Regions from separate parts of the Dehalobacter sp. TeCB1 genome, predicted to be linked through region 3. Evidence: riboswitches for the same ligand, from Rfam matches in the RefSeq annotation. Region 3 holds a riboswitch; each other region holds the start of a gene.
What was found. A riboswitch is a leader RNA that binds a small molecule or an ion and turns the genes downstream of it on or off. The one in region 3 is predicted to bind cyclic di-GMP.
Positions count from the first base shown of each region.

Region 1 (6,662 bases), on a different contig from region 3:
CGAGACGTTAGTGCGCCAAGCAAAGCTTGGTACTTCTTGCAAGGTGAAAGTCCTTGCTGGGGAAGGTCAGATTTTCTTATAATCTTTGAATAAATAATTTCGAAACAGTAGCCCTAACGAAATCCCAAACGCAATTGTACCGAACATTTCAGAATAATAGTCATTTATAGGTCTATGTGGAATAAGCCCACGTCCTTCAATAAGCCACATGAAAATGACTTCTAACATTAACCAATTGAATAAGCTAAACCCAATACTTTTGATCATTAAATAGTCAAAATCTAATAATTTGAGTGCGTAGTAAAAAATAAGAGATATTACACCACCTAATATGATAGAACACAGCGCTCCTAAAAGAACATTAGGTCTATCCAGTGTTATCATAAAACTGGTAAGCTGATATACACTATATTTGGCAAATCCAAAAGTCGCTAGGACTCTTGTAATTATTTCATGAGGAATAGTAGATAAAGCTCCCATAAGTATAGCTAATGTAGGTTTATCGTATTTCATACTCCGCACTTCCTTTTGTAAATGATGTTGAAGAGTAGTATTTACCATTTGAAAATTTTTACAATCTTTTTTTGAATAAGATTGGGAATAGAAAGTACAGGCCAAAAGAAAGGAAGAGAAAATGATGTCTAAAATTCTTATCCTAGGTGGGACAGGTCAAACTGGTAGATTGATATCGCGTCATTTATTGGAGTATTCCGAAGCTACCGTTACAATTGGGACACGATACCCCGACAAGGCGCAGGTATTTGTTGATGAGCTGAATCAACAGTACCCCGGTTTACGTGCATCGGCTGTTTATGCAAACGCATCAGAAGCGGAATCCTTACGAACAGCGTTTAAAGACCAGTCTATCGTTGTGGTCGCAGCCCCCACGACTGCCTATACCGAAATCGTGGCCCAGGCTGCGCTTCAGGCTGGAATTGATTATCTCGATGTGCAGCTTGGCTCTAAGAAATTTGCTTATTTGCAGTCCCTTGCTACAGAAATCAAAAGCGCTGGAAGAACTTTTATCACGGAGGCCGGGTTTCATCCTGGGCTCCCTTCCGCACTGGTTCGTTACGTGGCCACCCATATGGACTCGATTGAAAGCGCCATAACAGCTGGCTATCTTAATATGGGGAAAGATCTTCCTTATACCGAAGCAGTTGACGAATTGGTTGAGTGTTTCAAGGAATATCAGGCTCAGGTCTATAAGAATGGACAATGGACGAAAAAAAGCTCGTATGAAATACGTAAAATAGATTTTGGGAGCGACATCGGATTGAAACGGTGCTATTCGATGTTCTTTGAGGAATTGCAGCCGCTGCCGGAGTTGTACCCCTCGCTCAAGAATCTTGGCTTTTATATATCGGAGTCACACTGGGTGACAGACTGGGTAACGATGTCAATCGTCTGGATGTGGCTAAAGATCATGCCAAACGCTGTCAGATCCATTGGTAAGCTTTTATGGTGGAGCATGGGCACTTTTCACAAACCGCCATATCGGGTTGAACTTCTGGTTAGGGCATCTGGATCTAAGGATGGACAGATGATTCAACCCCACGTCAGCGTTTCTCATCCCGATGGTTACGAATTAACAGCTATCCCTGTTGTTGCAACTTTATTGCAATACTTGGATGGCTCTGCCCGTAAGCCTGGACTTTGGATGATGGGGCACTTGGCTGAACCGAATCGTCTTCTAAAGGATATGGAAAAAATGGGTGTGAAGTGCATATCAAGCTTTTCCTAAACGGCAGCTGCTTATTTGAATGAGGTGGAGGGTTACTTAACAGATGTACAATCTGCATTGGACTTTACAAAAAATTGAGTCAAGATTGAGTCAAGAAGGAATTTGTCAAAATACCCAGAAATAACAATCATAGCCATGTAAATATTTATACAAGGAGTAATCACATGGAAAGATTAACAAAAGCATTAGAAAGCAATGGTCTTTTTATTGTGGACGATTTTCAAATACAGCATGATGCAAATGGTTATTCTGGGGAAGCCATTAATAAACTGGCAAAGTTCGAAAATTTTTATGATGATTTGATATTCAAACAAAGTGAAATCTCTATGGGATTAGAAAAGCTAAGATTTGAAGGCAAAACGAATTCAGTAAAATTCAAGCAACTGCTGACGAATAAAATGACCAATCATACAATATTAATTCTTTTGAAAACGTATGGATTGCAGTAAATGGAAAAGATGCTAATAGAATTAATGATTCTTACAGTTGTCATTCATATTGTCGATACCCTGGCCTACTCTGTACGCTTGAATTCCGTAAAGAGCGGACAGGTTGCTTTATCTTTTTCACTTTTCAACATGTTTGTTCTTGTTTCACGGACAGCCAACATGTTTCAGGGACCGTTAATTGCAAGCATTGTTGGTTTAAGTATAGCGCAAGGACTGAACCCGATCAGTGATTTGCGGTCGGTTATTTTTGCTGCGACAGCGGGGACCCTATTTGGAATCCTGCTCATACCTACATTTTTAAAGATATTTGAAGTTGCTGTCAAACGTTTAGAATTAGCCGGTTCTGTACCTTCCTTAGTTGTCGAGGCCCTGCAGGCAAATAATATCAAGCGAATTGTAAAAAGTGCTGTACGGCCTTCGAAGACAATGCTGGAAAGACTAAGGTATAGAGAGATACCCAAAAGGTTACTTGTTACCAATGTTTTGGTTACAGGTATATATACCATTGGGGTCCTTGCCGCTAATTACTCAGCTCTTCTGGTTCCGGAGCAAGCAGCACTAGCAGCAGCAGCTTCATCAGGAATCATTAATGGCATGGCAAGTATTCTACTCACTTTTTTTATCGACCCAAAATCGGCAATTATTACAGACCAGGCATTGAAAGGAATAAGGCCGTATGCTGATGTGAAAGCATTGGTCATTATGCTTATTGCTACAAAACTAATTGGCACATTATTGGGGCAAGTGCTGTTTTTGCCGGCCGCCCAGATTATTGCAAGCTTTTACATGTAGTGATGACGCCTGTTCATCATGAATATTAGCAAGGAAATAAGAGCCTGTTTATTAATGCGATAGGGAACTGAAAATAGTTTTCACAGAAAATAAATATTGGAAGAAGGAATTAGCCACATCACCAAGAAAGTAAACAATAATTTAATAAAGGGGGTCATTTTTTTGACGACAATGAGCTCAGTCAATGATTTTCTAGACCTGCGTACTTTAGCGGTGGTCGGGGTATCCAGATCCGAAAAGAAGTTCTCGCGTAGGCTGTATAGAACGTTAAAGAAGAGAGGGTATAATGTTTTTGCCGTAAATCCCAATATGGACAGTATTGACGGCGAGATCTGCTATGAGAACCTTCAGTCTTTACCGCAGAAAGCCGACGGCGCAGTGATCGTCGTCCCTCCTGACCAAACCAATAAGGTCGTTAGGGACGCGGTAGAAGCTGGAGTCAAGCATATCTGGATTCAGCAGGGGGCTGAATCTAAAGAGGCTATAGACTATTGTACGGAAAATCAGATAAACGTCATCCATGACCAATGCGTCCTAATGTTTGCAGAACCATCGTTTCCTCATTCATTCCACCGGTCCGTATTGAAGGTGTTTGGAAAACTTCCGAAATAATAGATTAGCCGGCTCAAAAAACATTTGAGCCGGCGTTTTTTTTCAAGAAATGGATCAGCTTCACTCGACAATGGAAACAATAAAGGTTGTAAGATCTTCGACAAGGTTATATTCCTTAGCCCGGACATGGGCCAACCCTTTGTCAGCGATTAATATCCTGATAATCGGGCGCATCGGCAAACTTTTATTCTGGTCAACCACAATCCCAACTTCACCTGTATTGAGCTTAACGGTACAGCCGGTCGGATAGGCTGCAACATGCTTTAAGAACGTTACAACCAACTGCTGGGAGAATAGTTTGTTTGCACATCCCATTACAATTTCACAGGCTTCATGCGGGACGATCCGGGAGTGGCCCGGGCCATCATTGACCAGATTATCATAGAAGTCGGCCAGCCCGACGATTTGAGCCAGGATATGGAGGTGCCGGCCGGACAGCTTCCGGGGATAGCCGTTTCCGTTCAACCATTCGTGATGCTGCAAAGCAATATGCGCACTCAATAAGTTCAATTCCGGTTTGTTCCGAAGTATTTCAAATCCATGTACAGTGTGCGTCTTATATAGGTCATTTTCCTTCGGAGTAAAGGCCTCACGTTTGGCGACAAGCTCTTTTGGCAGCTTGACAGTCCCGATATCGTGAAGCAAAGCCCCTACCGCCAGTGCCTCCAGGGTATCTTTATCCAGTCCCAAAGCTTTGCCCAAAATGGTCGCAAGGACACAAACACTGACTGAATGCGCATAAACTTGATTGTCATAGCTCCGCATATCTGTCAGGCTCAGAAATATCTTTTCTTGAAACAGGACGTCCCCGATGATGTTGTTTACTGTCTTTTTTACCTGAAAACCATTGAGATCTTTACCGATTCGTACCGCTTCCGCTGAATGTTCAATGGAGTTCATTGCCTCCCGCCTGTTTTCCTCGGAAATAACATCCTCAATAACGATATCCTTCGTTTCGTCATCGTCCACATAGACAATACTAATGCCCAGTTCTTTTAACCGGTCGATATATGGCTGGGTCAGCGTGATTCCTTTCCCAAGCAATGAACGGCCGTTATGCGAGAAAATGGTTCGTCCCAACACGTCTCCCTTTTGAAGCCGGTTTACACTTACCTGACGCAATTGTAATCTTCCTTTCCGATAAATCAGTGCTGGCTGAAGCAACAAAAAAATCACCAGCAGATTGCATGGCGACATTCAAAACAAACCTGAGCGGATTCGGTAGCCTGGCAGTCATCAGAATTATTCTGGAAGACCCATAGCTTTGCGTCCCTGGCTTTCACCAAGTTTGCCATTGTCGTTGCTCCTGTATCCCTATTCGATTGATATTTCGGTCACAGAACTATTGTAGCACATCCCTTTCAGGTTCTACAGGGGTTATTCGAAAAAATATTCTTTATTTTGGCGCCAAATGATCAATGTTTCTTGGTTTAGCAGAGGAATCCGCTTAAATTCGTATAACTAATTAATGATGTTTATACGCGTGTGGATCGGTACAATTCCCGTTAAATAAGCCTATTCCGTATGCGTTAATAAGCAAGATCGTGAAGTACAGAGTTGCGGAGAACTGTTCTGCACGGGTTGAACTCTGATTTTTATCAAACATTGCTATCAGGAGATGTATGCAATGGTCAAATCAATGGTAAGTAAAGAATACAGGCGGAAATGCGCCGACTTTTCATTATGCGGATTGAATTGCTGTCTTTGTCCGCGTTTTCATACGGACGGTTCTTCAAAGTGCCCCGGCTGCGGGGGTCCGGACTTTTTTTTGAAGCATCCTTCCTGTGCCGTAATTACCTGTAATAAAAAGCATGAAAATGTTGAATACTGTTTTGAATGCAGTGTCTATCCATGTGAGAGGTATCAGGCTCCAAGCGAGGGCGATTCTTTTATATCCTATCAAAATGTGTTGCAGGACCAAGCCAAGGCTAAAATGGACCTTCAAAATTATCTTGAAGGACTGACGGAAAAACACAAAATTTTAGGCGAACTAATCGCGAATTACAATGACGGCAAATTAAAGGGATTTTATTGTCTGGCGGTCAACCTGCTGCCGCTTTCCGTCTTGAACAATATGATGGATAAGATCCATCATATGGATCAGACCAACTGCAAGGGCAGTGCTGAAGAAGCCGTCCGCTTGCTGAAAGCGGAAGCCGATCGCCTGAATATTCAACTGGTTCTTAGAAAGGCGAAAAAGGATTAGACAAGCTATTCAAGCATCATTTCTGGGGTAAATCAAATGTTCTTTGTTTTGGAGGATCAAACATTGTCTGGAATTCGTGAACCAATAGACATTTTTACTGAGCAAAGATGCAGTCTGAGAGCTGACTGCGAGAACTGCTTCGGATTGTGCTGCACCGCGCTGTATTTTTCAGCTTCGGAAGGCTTTCCAAACGATAAAGAGGCCGGTCAGCCTTGTCGGAAGCTGCAGGAAAATTTTCGCTGCAGTATATATCAAGATCTTCAGGGACTGGGCCTGAAAGGCTGCATGGCATTTGATTGTTTTGGCGCAGGGCCAAAAGTATCCAAGCTCAGTTACGGTGGCAGAGACTGGCGGCGATCACCGGAATTCCGGGAGCAAATGTTTGAGGTTTTCCTTGTCATTCGGCAGCTTCAGGAGATGCTCTGGTATTTGACAGAAGCAGAGACATTACAGCCGGCTCATTCAGTTCATGAGGCGCTTCGTACCCTGCGGGAAGAGACGGAACGGCTGACACTGCTCAGCCCGGGTGAGCTTCTGAAAATGGATGTGCCCTTATATCGTACCGGAGTAAATACCCTGCTGCTTCAAACAAGTGAACTGGTCCGTGTTTCTGTTTGTCAGGAGCGGAATATTCAGGCCGGGATTCGGAAGACCTTTAAGCGCAGGAGCAGTCTGATTGCTGCAGATCTCCGGAAAACGGATCTCAGAGGGGCTAACCTTAGAGGAGCCTGTCTGATTGCCGCAGACCTCAGCGGGACCGATCTGGGCGGAGCTGATTTGATCGGGGCGGATTTGCGCGATGCCGATCTCAGCGGTACTGATTTAAGCCAAAGCATTTTTCTGACCCAAGCCCAGCTGA
Region 1 covers NZ_MCHF01000005.1:112,658-119,319, reverse strand. Annotated here, with positions in the region: gene A7D23_RS01545 (hypothetical protein) at 67-513, opposite strand; gene A7D23_RS01540 (saccharopine dehydrogenase NADP-binding domain-containing protein) at 635-1,744, shown strand; gene A7D23_RS01535 (hypothetical protein) at 1,909-2,193, shown strand; gene A7D23_RS01530 (lipid II flippase Amj family protein) at 2,194-2,985, shown strand; gene A7D23_RS01525 (CoA-binding protein) at 3,157-3,597, shown strand; gene A7D23_RS01520 (HD domain-containing phosphohydrolase) at 3,658-4,719, opposite strand; cyclic di-GMP riboswitch class I at 4,815-4,900, opposite strand; gene A7D23_RS01515 (DUF3795 domain-containing protein) at 5,225-5,803, shown strand; gene A7D23_RS01510 (pentapeptide repeat-containing protein) at 5,867-6,662, shown strand, end outside.
Region 1: linked by a shared signal. The riboswitch ahead of A7D23_RS01520 (HD domain-containing phosphohydrolase) and the one ahead of A7D23_RS15755 (transglutaminase domain-containing protein) in region 3 are both predicted to bind cyclic di-GMP.

Region 2 (6,662 bases), on a different contig from region 3:
GAAGATTTTTGTGCGAATTATCAAGTGAAAGTACCTGACAATTTCAATTTTGCGTATGATATCGTCGATGAATATGCCCGTCTGGAACCAGAGCGTCCAGCGCTGGTCTGGTGCGACGACCACGATAATGAACGGATATTTACCTTTGCCGATCTGAAAAAATACTCGGATAAAACGGCGAACATGTTAAGCGAAGCCGGGATCCGTAAAGGCGACAAAGTCATGCTGATCCTGAGAAGGCGTTATGAAGTGTACATAGCGATTCTGGCTCTGGCCAAAATCGGCGCGATCTATATTCCTTCTTCCAATCAGCTTACGCAGAAGGATATTATTTATCGAAATAATGCCGCATCGATTAAAGCGATCATCGCCTATCATGATCCGGTAATTCTCGACCATGTCGAAGCTTCCAGGGAAGAATCATCAACGCTCCAGACGCTGTTTCTGGTCGGTGCTAAGCGTCCCGGCTGGGTTGATTTTGACAGCAGCATGGAGGCTGCTTCCGAAAACTGGGTCCGGCCGACAGGTGCTGACGCGACAACGAATGACGATACAATGATCATCTATTTCACGTCAGGGACCACGAGCATGCCAAAAATGGCCATTCAGAGCTTCACCTATCCGCTTGGTCATATTGTGACGGCTAAATACTGGCAGCGCGTCGTGGACGGCGGGCTGCACCTGACGGTTTCCGATTCCGGCTGGGCTAAATTCGGCTGGGGGAAAATTTACGGCCAGTGGATTTGCGGTGCGGTGCAGTTTGTCTATGATATGGATAAGTTTATCCCGGAAAAGCTTTTGGAAATGATGCAAAAATATAAGCTGTCCACGTTTTGCGCACCTCCGACAATTTATCGTTTTCTGCTTGAACACAATCTCGAAAAATATAATCTGTCCTCGATTGTTCACTGCTCCACAGCCGGAGAACCTTTAAATCCGGATGTCTTTAACCGTTTTAAAAGCATTACCGGCTTAAGCATCTTAAATGGATTTGGCCAGAGCGAGACAACCGTGCTGGTTGCCAACTTTGAATGGCTGGATATCTATCCGGGAGCAATGGGCAAACCGAACCCGGCTTACAAGATCGATGTGGTCGATGAAAACGGAGCTCCATGCCCTCCGGGAGTCGAAGGAGAACTGGTCATCCGCGAGGCTGATTCCAATAAACCTGCCGGATTGTTCTGTGGGTACTACATGGATGAAACTGCTACCCATAAAGTGTGGTATGACGATACATACCACACAGGGGATATGGCCTACTGGGATGAACACGGCTTTTTATGGTTTGTTGGCCGCAATGATGATGTCATCAAGGCGTCCGGCTATAGGATCAGTCCTTTTGAAGTTGAAAGTGCACTAATTGAGCATCCCGCAGTCGTGGAGTGTGCTGTGACCGGCGCGCCGGATGCTGTTAGGGGAACGGTCGTCAAAGCGACTGTTGTGCTGGCCAAAGGCTATACGGCTTCTGAATTGTTAAAAAAAGAGATCCAAAACTATGTCAAAAAGGTGACGGCTCCGTATAAATACCCGAGAATTCTCGAATTTGTCGACGAACTGCCGAAGACGATCGGCGGCAAGATCAAACGCGCCCAGATCCGGCGTGAAGACACGGAAAAGTTTCAAGATAAAGAATAACTTTAACGTATACCCATCAATCATTGAATATTGTCTGATGCACCCCACAATCATCGTGGGGTGATTTTATGCCTTGAAAAGTAGTTGGATTTTCATGTAAAATGAACCATAAATAATCATCATGACAAAAGTAGATTTGAAAGTAATGATGATATATGTTGTTGCTAAAGAAAGGATAAACTGATGTTTCCGAGCGATTTAAAATATAGAATGCCTGCGGAATGGGCCAGACACGAACGTACCTTTATTTCCTGGCCGGTCGGGGCATCAATGTGTCATCCGGAAAATTACGAGGCTGTTTGCGAGGGTTATACCGACATTATTCGAGCTATCGGGGAATTTGAACCCGTCACCGTATTGGTAAACCCCAAAGAACGATTGCTGCTCGAAGGCCGCTTTCGGAACAGGCAGATCGAGCTCCTGCCGTTGGCGCATAATGATGCCTGGCTTCGGGATAACGGGCCGACGTTTATCGTCAATGATCAGGGAGATATAGCCGGCATCAACTGGCACTTCAATGCCTGGGGCGGCAAATATCCGGACTGGGATCTGGACAACCAGGTCGCACCGCAAATATTGAAGCACCTCGGCCTGAAACCGTTTGATGCGCCGCTGATTATGGAAGGCGGCTCGTTGCACGTGGATGGAGAAGGTACACTCTTGACAACGGCCGAATGCCTGCTCAATCCGAACCGCAACCCTGATCTTTCCCGGGAGCAGATTACGGAACTATTGAAGAAATATTTGAGTATCCACAAAGTCATCTGGCTGGGAAAAGGCTTATGTGGAGATGAAACAGACGGACATGTCGACAATATCGCCTGTTTTGCTTCGCCTGGCAAAATCCTGATTCAGGTCTGTGATGACCCTTGCGATCCGAATTATGCGATTACCCGGGAAAACCTTGCGGTGTTAAGCCGAGAAACGGATGCCAGAGGAAGAACCTTTGAAATCATCCCAATACAGCAGCCTCCCGCCGTATTTGCCGACGGTAAACGCCTGACGCTGAGTTATCTGAACTTTTACTTTGTCAACGGCGGAATTATTTTACCTGTATTTGGCGGCCAGGCTGCCGAAACAGATGCCCTGGCTATTCGGACCCTGAGCGGGATCTTTCCAGAAAGACGGATCCGCACCATTAATGGAATGGCAATTATTGGGGAAGGCGGCAATGTTCACTGTACAACCCAGCAGATGCCTGCTGTAAACCATTGAAGGTCAGTGTATGAATTGCCCGACAATATATACCAAAATCTGAAATAAAAATATAAACAAAGAGGAGAACGTAGCAGATACATCTGTTATATGTTGCGCTCTTCTGCGTTGTGGTTTTTTTCTGCATCATGTAAAATAGAAAATGCATACAAATTAACAAAATAGTAGAAACACCTGTAAGATCAGGTTCAGAACACACCGAAATCAGGCATTGGGAAGGAATATTAACGATGAGAAACGTCAAAGTGGCAGCAACCCAGATGCGCTGCACCAGTAACGTTGAAGAAAATATTGCGGGGGCGGAGACACTGGTCAGGGAGGCAGCAGCCCGGGGCGCGCAGATCATCCTATTGCAGGAGTTGTTCGAAACCCCGTATTTTTGTCAGAAAGAAAAATCGGATTTTTACCTTTATGCAGCAGAGCTAGAAGATAATCAAGCAGTCAGACATTTCCGGAAAATTGCCAGAGAGCTGGAGATCGTCCTGCCGATCAGTTTTTATGAGAAGAAAAACTACGCGCGCTATAATACGATTGCCGTGATTGATGCCGATGGTGAGATCCTCGGCAAATACAGAAAGAGTCATATCCCCGACGGGCCGGGCTATGAGGAAAAATTCTATTTTAACCCCGGTGATACAGGCTTTAAAGTCTGGCAAACGCGCTACGCCAAGATTGGAGTCGGCGTCTGTTGGGATCAATGGTACCCGGAAGCTGCCCGCTGCATGACCCTGATGGGGGCGGAGATCCTGTTATATCCGACAGCCATCGGTTCAGAACCGATGGATCAGGCGATCGATTCCAAAGACCATTGGCAGGCCTGCATGCTCGGCCATGCTGCCGCGAACCTGATCCCTGTGGTCGCATCCAACCGGATTGGTGTCGAGGAAGAGGATGATTCCAAAATCACCTTCTATGGTTCTTCTTTCATTGCCGGACCGCAGGGTAATAAGATAGCGGAGGCTGGACGAAACGAAGAAGCGGTTCTAATCGCGGAATTTGATCTGGACCAGCTCGAGGTTCAGCGGCTGGAGTGGGGGATCTTTAGAGACCGCCGGCCTGATCTATATGGAAGGATTTCTTCCTACGACGGGGAACTTTATTTATCAAAATAATCCATTATCTAACACGAATTTGTAGTTCTTAAATCTCGAGTATCTTATTAACCTTTATAAGGTGAGAGGAGGCTCTATATGAACAAAAGCGGCTTATTTTGGGGAATCATTCTAATCCTTACAGGAGGCTTGCTGCTTATAGATAATCTTGGCAACTGGCAAATCTTCAGTATGGAATTTCTTTGGCCGGTATTGATCCTTATTCTCGGGCTTGCTTTTGAATTCAACTATTTCAGTAAGAAAGAAAGCCCCGGATTGCTAGTTCCCGGTGGTATCCTTACCGTTATTGGTCTGTTGTTCATCTTTGAGACTTTTACACACTGGCAATTTTCCGGATATACCTGGCCGGTCTATCCGCTGGCTGTTGCAGTCGGTCTATTTCAACTCTATTTATTTTCCGGACGCCCGCGCGGTCTGCTGGTGCCTGTTTTTATTCTAACCGCTCTAGCGTGCATATCCTTTACTGGGATGTTTGTAACGTCAATTCAGCGCTATATAGATCTAGGCCTGGTGGTCCCGATCCTGCTGATTCTGGCAGGTCTGATCCTGATCATCCAAAGGAAAAAAACATGAACTAAATTTGGAAACCATGTAAGAAGAATCTGATCTGGATGATAATATCTATTGCATAATATTAATCAATAAATGTATGAATAGTCAGACTCTGAATATTCATACATTTATTGATTATTCATACATTTATTGACAGATTTCGTGTATTTTACTATAATTGAGTTAAAATCATATGATCCATTGGCAAACCTGTTGAAAAGCAGGGACGCAAAGCTACGAGTCTAAGTGCTGAAGCATATTGACAGTCGGGTTGCACACAGAAGATGAAAACCGCGGCTGCTTTGGCCGCGATTTTTTTTTCTGAGGAGGGGATTTAATATGACAGCGGATTCCATCGTTGCAGCCAGTATTTCAATTACCCTGGTCTTGTTGATATCTTACGGATTTTTATATTTTTCCGAGAAGAAACATTATTTCTTAGCATGGAGTCTTTCTGTCTTGATGCTCATGATAACCTATCTTTCCAGAACTGCATTGCTGGAAACCGACAGCCCGTCCGTGGTGCTTCAGATTATCAACTATGCCTCTTCGATCGCAGGGTACTGGCTGATATTCAAGGGTACGCTGTTGTTTTTTAGCAGAAGCTACCCGGTGTTTTGGGATATCGGCACGGGCTTTCTGATCGTTGCTTTTATATGTATTGCTGTTCAGGGAATCTCGGCAACCGCTCTTTTACTTCTATCTGTTGTCTGGATCATTGCATTATTATCCAAAGCTGCTATGACATGCTTAAAAGCAAAAACACCACAAGGCCCGATCCGAATAATACTTGGCTATACCTATATTTTTTGGGCCTTGTCGATTTTACTTTATCCGTTGTGCAAATTAATTAACGTTATTTCACCGTCTGTAGGTTATTTAGTTGCCGGTGTTGTTGGTCTGCTTGCTTATCTTAATATGCAGGCCCTGTATTTTCAAAGCATCCGGGAGGAGCTCGAAAGCAAAGAAGCAAATATCAGAAAACTTGTCATTTATGATAAATTAACGGGGGCCTACAGCCGTACCTATTTTGAAAATGTGCTGGAAGATTTCCTTGATAAAACCCTCATGCCTGCAACATTGGACATGGGGGATTTTAATGGTCTGAAACTGATCAACGACACCTTTGGTCATGAAAAAGGGGATGAATTGCTTGCTGACGGGATCAGAATCATGCAAGAGACGATCGGCACTGAGAATGTGATTATCCGATGGGGCGGGGACGAATTTATCATTATCATGCCTGGTGTGCCGCTTGATCAGGCCGGCGTGTTTTTAAACAATATTAAAAATAATTTAAAAATCTCCCGCCCGCAAACGGTACCAATAGATATCTCGTTTGGCCTGACGGTTTATGAGAACAGGGAACAACCCCTGGCAAAAATGATCAGCCAGGCTGAGGAAAAAATGTATAGCAACAAATTAAATGAAAGCAAGAAATCCCGCCTTGCCATCATCGAGTTCCTGGAAAAACTGCTCTGGGAAAAAGATTATCAGACGGAAGCCCATGTCATGAGGCTGAAAAGTCTGGTCAGTAAATTCGGCAGTCAGATCGGCCTGTCCCCAAGAGAGATCGTCGAATTGGTCCAAGTTGCAATGCTGCATGATATCGGCAAGATCGGTGTTCCGGGGGAAATCTTAAAAAAACAAGGTGACTTGACCCCGGAAGAATGGAGCATTATGAAAAAACATTCCGAAATCGGCTATCGGATCACGCAGTCGTCCAGGGAATTAGCGCATGTCTCAGAAGCCGTTCTCGGTCATCATGAATGGTGGAATGGAAAAGGTTACCCGCAGGGGCTGAAAGAAGATGAAATCCCGCTGTTCTCGAGGATAGTTTCTATTGTTGATTCCTACGATGTGATCACGCATGAAAGGCCCTATAAACGGGCCATGGACCCCTATAGTGCACTTGTTGAAATCAATAAGTGCGCCGGCAAACAATTTGATCCGTATCTGGTTACTGTTTTTAACAAGATTATGCAGGAAGACCTTGTTGTGAATGATAGGTAACTGTAATTAACTCAACTTTCCCACCATTAAATAATGGTTAAAGCCATGATTTTTCTGACACATCAGGTTGCAAACAACAATCGTTCTTTGAAAGACCGTGGAATAGTGCTAAGAAAAGTATCCATAATCATATTG
Region 2 covers NZ_MCHF01000045.1:2-6,663, reverse strand. Annotated here, with positions in the region: gene A7D23_RS11000 (AMP-binding protein) at 1-1,635, shown strand, start outside; gene A7D23_RS10995 (agmatine deiminase family protein) at 1,819-2,850, shown strand; gene aguB (N-carbamoylputrescine amidase) at 3,081-3,962, shown strand; gene A7D23_RS10985 (DUF5668 domain-containing protein) at 4,041-4,535, shown strand; cyclic di-GMP riboswitch class I at 4,708-4,793, shown strand; gene A7D23_RS10980 (diguanylate cyclase) at 4,854-6,527, shown strand.
Region 2: linked by a shared signal. The riboswitch ahead of A7D23_RS10980 (diguanylate cyclase) and the one ahead of A7D23_RS15755 (transglutaminase domain-containing protein) in region 3 are both predicted to bind cyclic di-GMP.

Region 3 (6,662 bases):
CAGGTTGCCGGTATGGACATAAAACTAACGAATAATGGTTACGAGCCGTATCATTACATGCGGGATTTTATAATAACCAATCAAGTGGAAGCTGATATCAACTATCTTCTCCAGACGATGAAACAGATTGAATTTCCTCAAGGAGAGCTGATCTCTGATAGTTCGACCTGTTTTAAGTGGATGAAGAAAACTTCCGGCCAGGGAGGGCATTATGTTTACCTACAGGAGTATGGCATCGGTAAGATAATGACGCTGATGGATATCTCGGAGGATTGGCGTAATGCTATTGTTACCTGGTATGATTACAGCGGCGATGAGGAAAACTTCAGGAAAAACAGTCACGCTCAAATATGGCCATCCGTTCATAATATGCTGGGGATGGTTTTCAGGTATTGTCTATTGGAGTATGACGGTTTAGTGATTCATGCCTCAACTTTGAAATGGAATGGCAAAGGTATTATGTTTTCGGCACCTTCGGGAACCGGGAAGTCTACGCATGTGAAGCTTTGGCAAGATTATATTCATGATGTCAAAATCCTGAATGATGATACACCGGCTGTCAGAATCATTGAGGATCGGCCATATGTTTTTGGTACGCCTTGGAGCGGTTCTGAATTTCTTCATAGTAATGACTCCGCTCCTTTATCTGCAATCGTCATGTTGGAACAGGCCAAGGAAAATCAGATATTCAGATTAAATAATCAGCAAGCAATTAACCGTTTAATGCCCAGAGTTTTTCTTCCTTATTTTGACCAAAACATGATGAATAAGGCACTCAGTATTTATGAAAAAATCATTCGTAGTGTCCCGGTGTATCTGCTGCAATGTCGTCCTGATCGGGAAGCTGTGGAGTTGGTTTACCGATGTCTGGAGTAAAAAGAGTTAAAGCTGCAAATCTGTTCCCTTTGGTTTCAGATCTTCTCGAAAAAGGTCAGAGTGTCAGGCTTTCTGTTTCAGGTGACAGCATGTATCCTTTTTTGCGGGATGGCATTGACAGCGTGGAATTTTCCGTCGGGACTTTTGAAAATCTCAAAAGAGGGGATACTGTTCTGATCCGAAGGACGAATGGCTACTACGTAATGCACCGGGTCTGTCGAAAAAAAGCGGACTGTTTTTATATGGTCGGTGATGCCCAGCAATGGATTGAAGGGCCGCTCTATCCCGAGCAGCTGATTGCTGTAGTCAGCGCGATTTGGCGTAAAGATCACCATATTCCGTGTTCAAAATGGTGGCTAAAGCTATTGGTAAACATTTGGTTAACGCTGCGGCCTTGCAGGTATTTCATTCTGCGGGTTTACAGAAAACTGAGAAAAATATTTTAGACAAAATTACGGAGATCTACGGCACAATGGTAACAGACAGTACAGAATCGGGAGCTAGACCAGATGATCATCAAAGATGAATTCATTAAAGGCATTCACTTTATTCGTTGGATAAAACCGGATATCATGCCCTTTATACCGATGCTTATTTGTATTTTACTCATCAGTTGCACCGGAGGGCTTTTCGGGGTAGCGATCGCTATTTTATCCAAGCATATGATTGATTATGCGGTGGCCGGAGAACTCGCTCGGGCTGGATTCGTTGGTATTGCCTTTGCAGGAGCTATCATTCTTAATCTTTTGTTATCGATCGGGAATTCTCTTCTTTCAATCCGCGTCAGCGAAGCATTTTCCAATGCGATGAGGCAGCGTTTTTTCAAGAGGCTGTTAGAAACGGAATGGCTGCCGCTTTCCAGCTATCACAGCGGTGACCTTATCACACGTTTGACCAGTGACGTGGGGAATATCACCAATTCTATTGTGGGTGTTATCCCGGGTATATTTGCTTTGGGCGTGCAGATGGTCGCTTCCTTAATGACCCTGTTATATTATGACCCGAGGCTCGCCGTCATTGCCTTTATTCTGGGTCCTTCCACCGTGCTCTTGAGCCGTGTCTTTGGCCGCAAGCTTAAAACACTAAATATCAAAGTACAGGAGTCGGAGAGCCTGTACCGTTCCAATATTCAGGAAGCAATCCAAAATTTTATTATTATCAAGGCGTTCCGTTTGGAGAAGCATCACAGCGATGTTCTGCAAGGGTTGCATCAGAACCGGATGGAATGGATTCTGAAGAAGAACAGGGTGACTTTATCCGCGAATATGATCATCTCTGCCGGTTTTTGGACAGGATACTTGGTTGCGTTTGGCTGGGGGATTTTTCGGCTTTCTCAGAAAGCCATTTCTTTCGGGACCTTAACGGCATTTCTAACATTAGTGCAGCAGGTCCAGACACCTTTTGTCGGTTTGGCGAGGACATTCCCGCAGATTATTGCGATGTTGGCTTCCACTGAAAGGTTAAGGGAACTGGAAAAAATGGCCTTGGAGAAGAGAGAAGGACAGGTTCCAAAATTGAAGGATGTGGGAATAAGCTTCCAACAAATGAGCTTTTTTTACACGGAAGAAAAGGAAACACCTGTCTTGGATAAGATTACGCTGGAAATTGCCCCGGGAGAGCTCGTCGCTTTGGTTGGCCCTTCCGGTGTTGGCAAGACGACGCTGATCAGGCTTGTGCTGGCGTTGTTGAGACCCTCCGAAGGGGAAGTATACTTTACAGATAATACAGGAAAACGGTACGAGGTTACGGCTGCGACGAGGGAATGGATCACCTATGTACCGCAGGGGAATACGTTATTCAGCGGGACAATCGCCGCGAATTTGCGCAGCGGGAAGCTGGGTGCGACTCCTGATGAGATGGAAAAAGCCCTCCTGGCTGCCTGTGCCTGGGACTTTATTCAGGAGCTGCCGAATGGAATGAATACTGTTATCGGGGAGGATGGCCATGGGCTTTCGGAAGGACAAGCCCAACGTATTGCCATTGCACGTGCTTTCTTAAAAAAGGCGCCTGTTATGATTCTGGACGAGGCAACCTCCGCGCTGGATATGGAGACAGAGTTAGAAGTCCTAAAGGCCATCAAAGATTTTAGCAGTAGGTGTACCTGTCTGCTTATTACCCACCGGCAGACTGCTTTAAAGATGTGTTCCAGGATTTTGAAGATTGATAACGGAAAATTATCCGTTGAACCTAGTAGAACGATTCATAATTATCAATAACATTGAAGTTACTAGCTTTGCCCGGGTTGGTCTTCGTAATGATAACCGCTTTCGGCAGATTGCGCCCTCCATGGCGCAAACAGCCGCGCTGCGCAATCCGTGCTCCGCTTGACACTGGCTACTCATTACGAAGACGGATCTGGGGTTAGTCTAAGCTTTAATCTTTTTCTAACAAAAATAGGACGTAACGAAATTTTTACTATCGTTACATCCTTAATATTATTTTAAGAGGATTCATTTTGCTGACTGAGCTCTGTCCCAGGTGTAGTTAGCCGCGGTCATTTGGGCTTCAGTCCTATTCTGCGGGGATGTTTCCCCCATGGCCCAGTCCGAAGTTACATCGAGATAGTACCATTTTGCATCGATTTTGATCATATTCCAGGCGTGGTAGCCTTCAGGATAATAACCGGTAATGATCTTCGACTCCAGGCCTGCCTGCTGCAGCATTTTCTTCATCAGCATGGCATATCCCATGCAGGTTGTTCTGTGATCCGTCAAAGCAGTATAGGTGGTTATTTGTTTCAGGCTGTAATCATATTTCACGTTTTGCACGATCCATTGATGGATGGCAGTTTCTTTGCTTAAGTCGTTCATCTTGGGTGTGATCAGCTTGGCAACAAGCTTTTTCACTGTGCTGTCTACATATTTTTCTTCTTCTTTGGTCGTATGATAGTTGAGGGTGAAATTAATATCCAATTGGCCAGAATGATAGGAATATGTATAACCCATTTCTTTCCACGACAGGCTGAGGTAATCATCACTGCCGGCAGATTGCAAAAAGATGTTTTTGAGGTCTGCGAGGACTGGGGTTGTGTCACCGGTATAGTGAAGGGAAAAAGAATCATCCCGGTCGGTCATATCTGCGGCGATATATTTCTGGAGGTCCGCAATGCATGTCACTGTTTCACCATCCGCCAGGGCAGGTGCCGGGCTGTTCAAAAGCAGCAGGGATAATGTGAGGGCAGTGGTGGCAACCAGGGAAACAATTTTTTTGGACATCGAAAACATCTCCATTTCATTCATTTGTTGAAAACAAAAATGCCGCTTAACCTTTTTCAGGCAAAGCGACAAAAGCTTTGAATAACCGTTCGGTGGCTTGGCAGTCATCAGTATCCATACTGGAAGACCCATAGCTTTGCGTCCTTAGCTTTCGCTAAGTTTGCCTTTATCGCTGATCATTATTTAGTTGTCAACAAACATGAACCGGAGTAAAGAAAAACATTACGCATAGTCAGGTAATGTTACACATATACTGAACTACCGGCAACCCGACTTTCATAGCATAAATAGAACATATGCCTTAGACTCGTGGCTTTGCGTCCTTGCCTTTCGACAAGTTTGCTTTTTACATGCAGCAGTAAAAATATTGGTATTAATTGTATTTTATTATAGATAATAAGAAATGTAAATAGGTTGTCCGTATTTTTTATTTCGAGATGTCGAAGGAAGCGAAAAGTAGTAATAGAATTAGAGAATTTTAGGGATTTATATTATAAATTTAATACTTTGTGACACAAGAAAATGGATTGACAGGAAAATATTGTAAGCATATAATGGGCATATATGTTTCGAAGCAATCATAAATTCAAATATTGTGAATTTGTTTATTGTGGGAGGGGAAGGAAATTGAATAAAAAAGCATATACGGCTCCAAAGCTTATTGTACTAGGTAATGTGGCTGAGTTAACGAAAGGTTCCAAAGGGACGTGGACAGGTTTAGATATCGTTGTCTCTTATTCAGTAGCTCCAGATGATCCTGAAATTTTTGGCAGCTAAGTTGATAAAACTATGAAATAATACCGGAAAAGGGCAAACCAGTTGAAAAGCTGGGACGCAAAGTCAGAAGTCTAAAGTGCAATATTTGTACAATGACCGTTCGGCTGCCAAAATGTTGGCGGTTTTTTTATTTTCTGGACTTACATAAATACTTAAAAGATAGAAAATTACTTTCTCTTGGCTTGGGAGTACGCATATCTCAGTATGCTTACAGGGGAGTCAATAAAAGATTGGAAGATGGTGAAAGAATGAAGAAAAGAAAAGCGTTTATCCCGGTTTGTTTGGTTTTTGCTATGCTATTTACACTTGTAGCTGGTCCGGCAGCATTTGCGGCGCTGAGTTTTAATGACAAAACATTTACCGGTGCTTATGGAACATTTAATGGTCCTACAGCTTCTGTAGTTTATAATGGAAAGCTGTATGTAACAGATTTCTACAACGGCCGTGTCGTTGAGTTTGATGCCGATACCGGTAATTTCTTGTTTGAATATGGTCAGACAGGGAGCGGCAATAATCAATTTAATTGTCCCAGTGGAATTGCCGTTGACGGTTCAGGCTTCCTCTATGTTGCAGACACGTATAATAACCGGATTATCAAGTTTAAACCCAATAATGGAGCGATCACTGGGTGGACTACTTTTGGCAGCGGCTATAATATGCCACAGGGAGTCACTGTAAAAGGGACGAATGTCTATGTTGCCGATACCTACAATAACCGCATCCTAAAGTTTTCGGATTTGAGTGGCAGTTCTTTCGTGGAAATCGGAAGTGCAGGGGATGCCAATGGTAAATTTATGAGACCGTATGATATTGCTGTTGATTCATTTGAAAATATATGGGTATGCGATACTTTTAATAACCGCGTTCAGAAATTAGATAAAAACGGAGTTTACATTGGAAAAGTTACATCGGATATGTGTTATGGGATATCAGTTGACAAGTACGATAACATCTATGTAGCCGAAAGACAAAATAGTGTAATTAAGTGCATTAAGGCCTATGCAACGCCGATTGCTTTTATCAGTACCTCTAGCGGGTTTGTCAGACCGATTGGAACGGATGTCGATTCTAACGATAAGCTTTGGGTGGTTGACGTTAACTCCGGTAAGGTTCATTATGCTCAGATACAGAATCCAAATATTGTGCCGGTTACTTCTGCAATAACGCTGGATATTCCTGCGTCGAACACCAATGACAAACTGGACGTTAGTAGTTCCGTTAATTTGGCCGGTGGTGTAAGAAGCGGTATCTTGCCGGCAATCACGATCAATGCACATACCAGTATCAGTACGTTGCCTGTTGAAGTAGAAATACCGGCTGGGACTACGGTAACCGGCCCAGCGGGTTGGACTGAAGAGATTAATGTCCCTACGGTGAAAGCAAACAATACGGTAGATCCGGGAACCGGCAATACCGTAAGCAGTGTTATTGAAATCGGTTTTGGGAGTACACTTTTAACATTTGATCAGGCTGTTAAGATTGTGATCCCTGGAAAGGCTGGACAACAGGTTGGATATTCCCACGGTGGCGGGGCTTTAACGCCTATTACCCGAGTGCTTACCGGAAATACACAAGCAATAGCGAATGCTGAGATTCCGGCTGGCGGCGAAGGCAAAATCGATGTGGGTGCTGATTTGGTTATTTGGACGAAGCACTTTACGTTATTTGCGACCTACACTTACACTGGCGGCGGCGGTGGTGGCGGTGGCGGCGTAGTTCAAAATACGACTCCGGCTTCAGCTCCCCGTATTGCTGGAGCAGACCGCTTTGAAACAGCTATTGCAATTGCTGAGC
Region 3 covers NZ_MCHF01000067.1:103,537-110,198, forward strand. Annotated here, with positions in the region: gene A7D23_RS14915 (hypothetical protein) at 1-876, shown strand, start outside; gene A7D23_RS14920 (S24/S26 family peptidase) at 864-1,322, shown strand; gene A7D23_RS14925 (ABC transporter ATP-binding protein) at 1,386-3,092, shown strand; gene A7D23_RS15755 (transglutaminase domain-containing protein) at 3,327-4,091, opposite strand; cyclic di-GMP riboswitch class I at 4,180-4,266, opposite strand; cyclic di-GMP riboswitch class I at 4,352-4,445, opposite strand; gene A7D23_RS15915 (lasso RiPP family leader peptide-containing protein) at 4,719-4,868, shown strand; cyclic di-GMP riboswitch class I at 4,891-4,980, shown strand; gene A7D23_RS14930 (cell wall-binding repeat-containing protein) at 5,117-6,662, shown strand, end outside.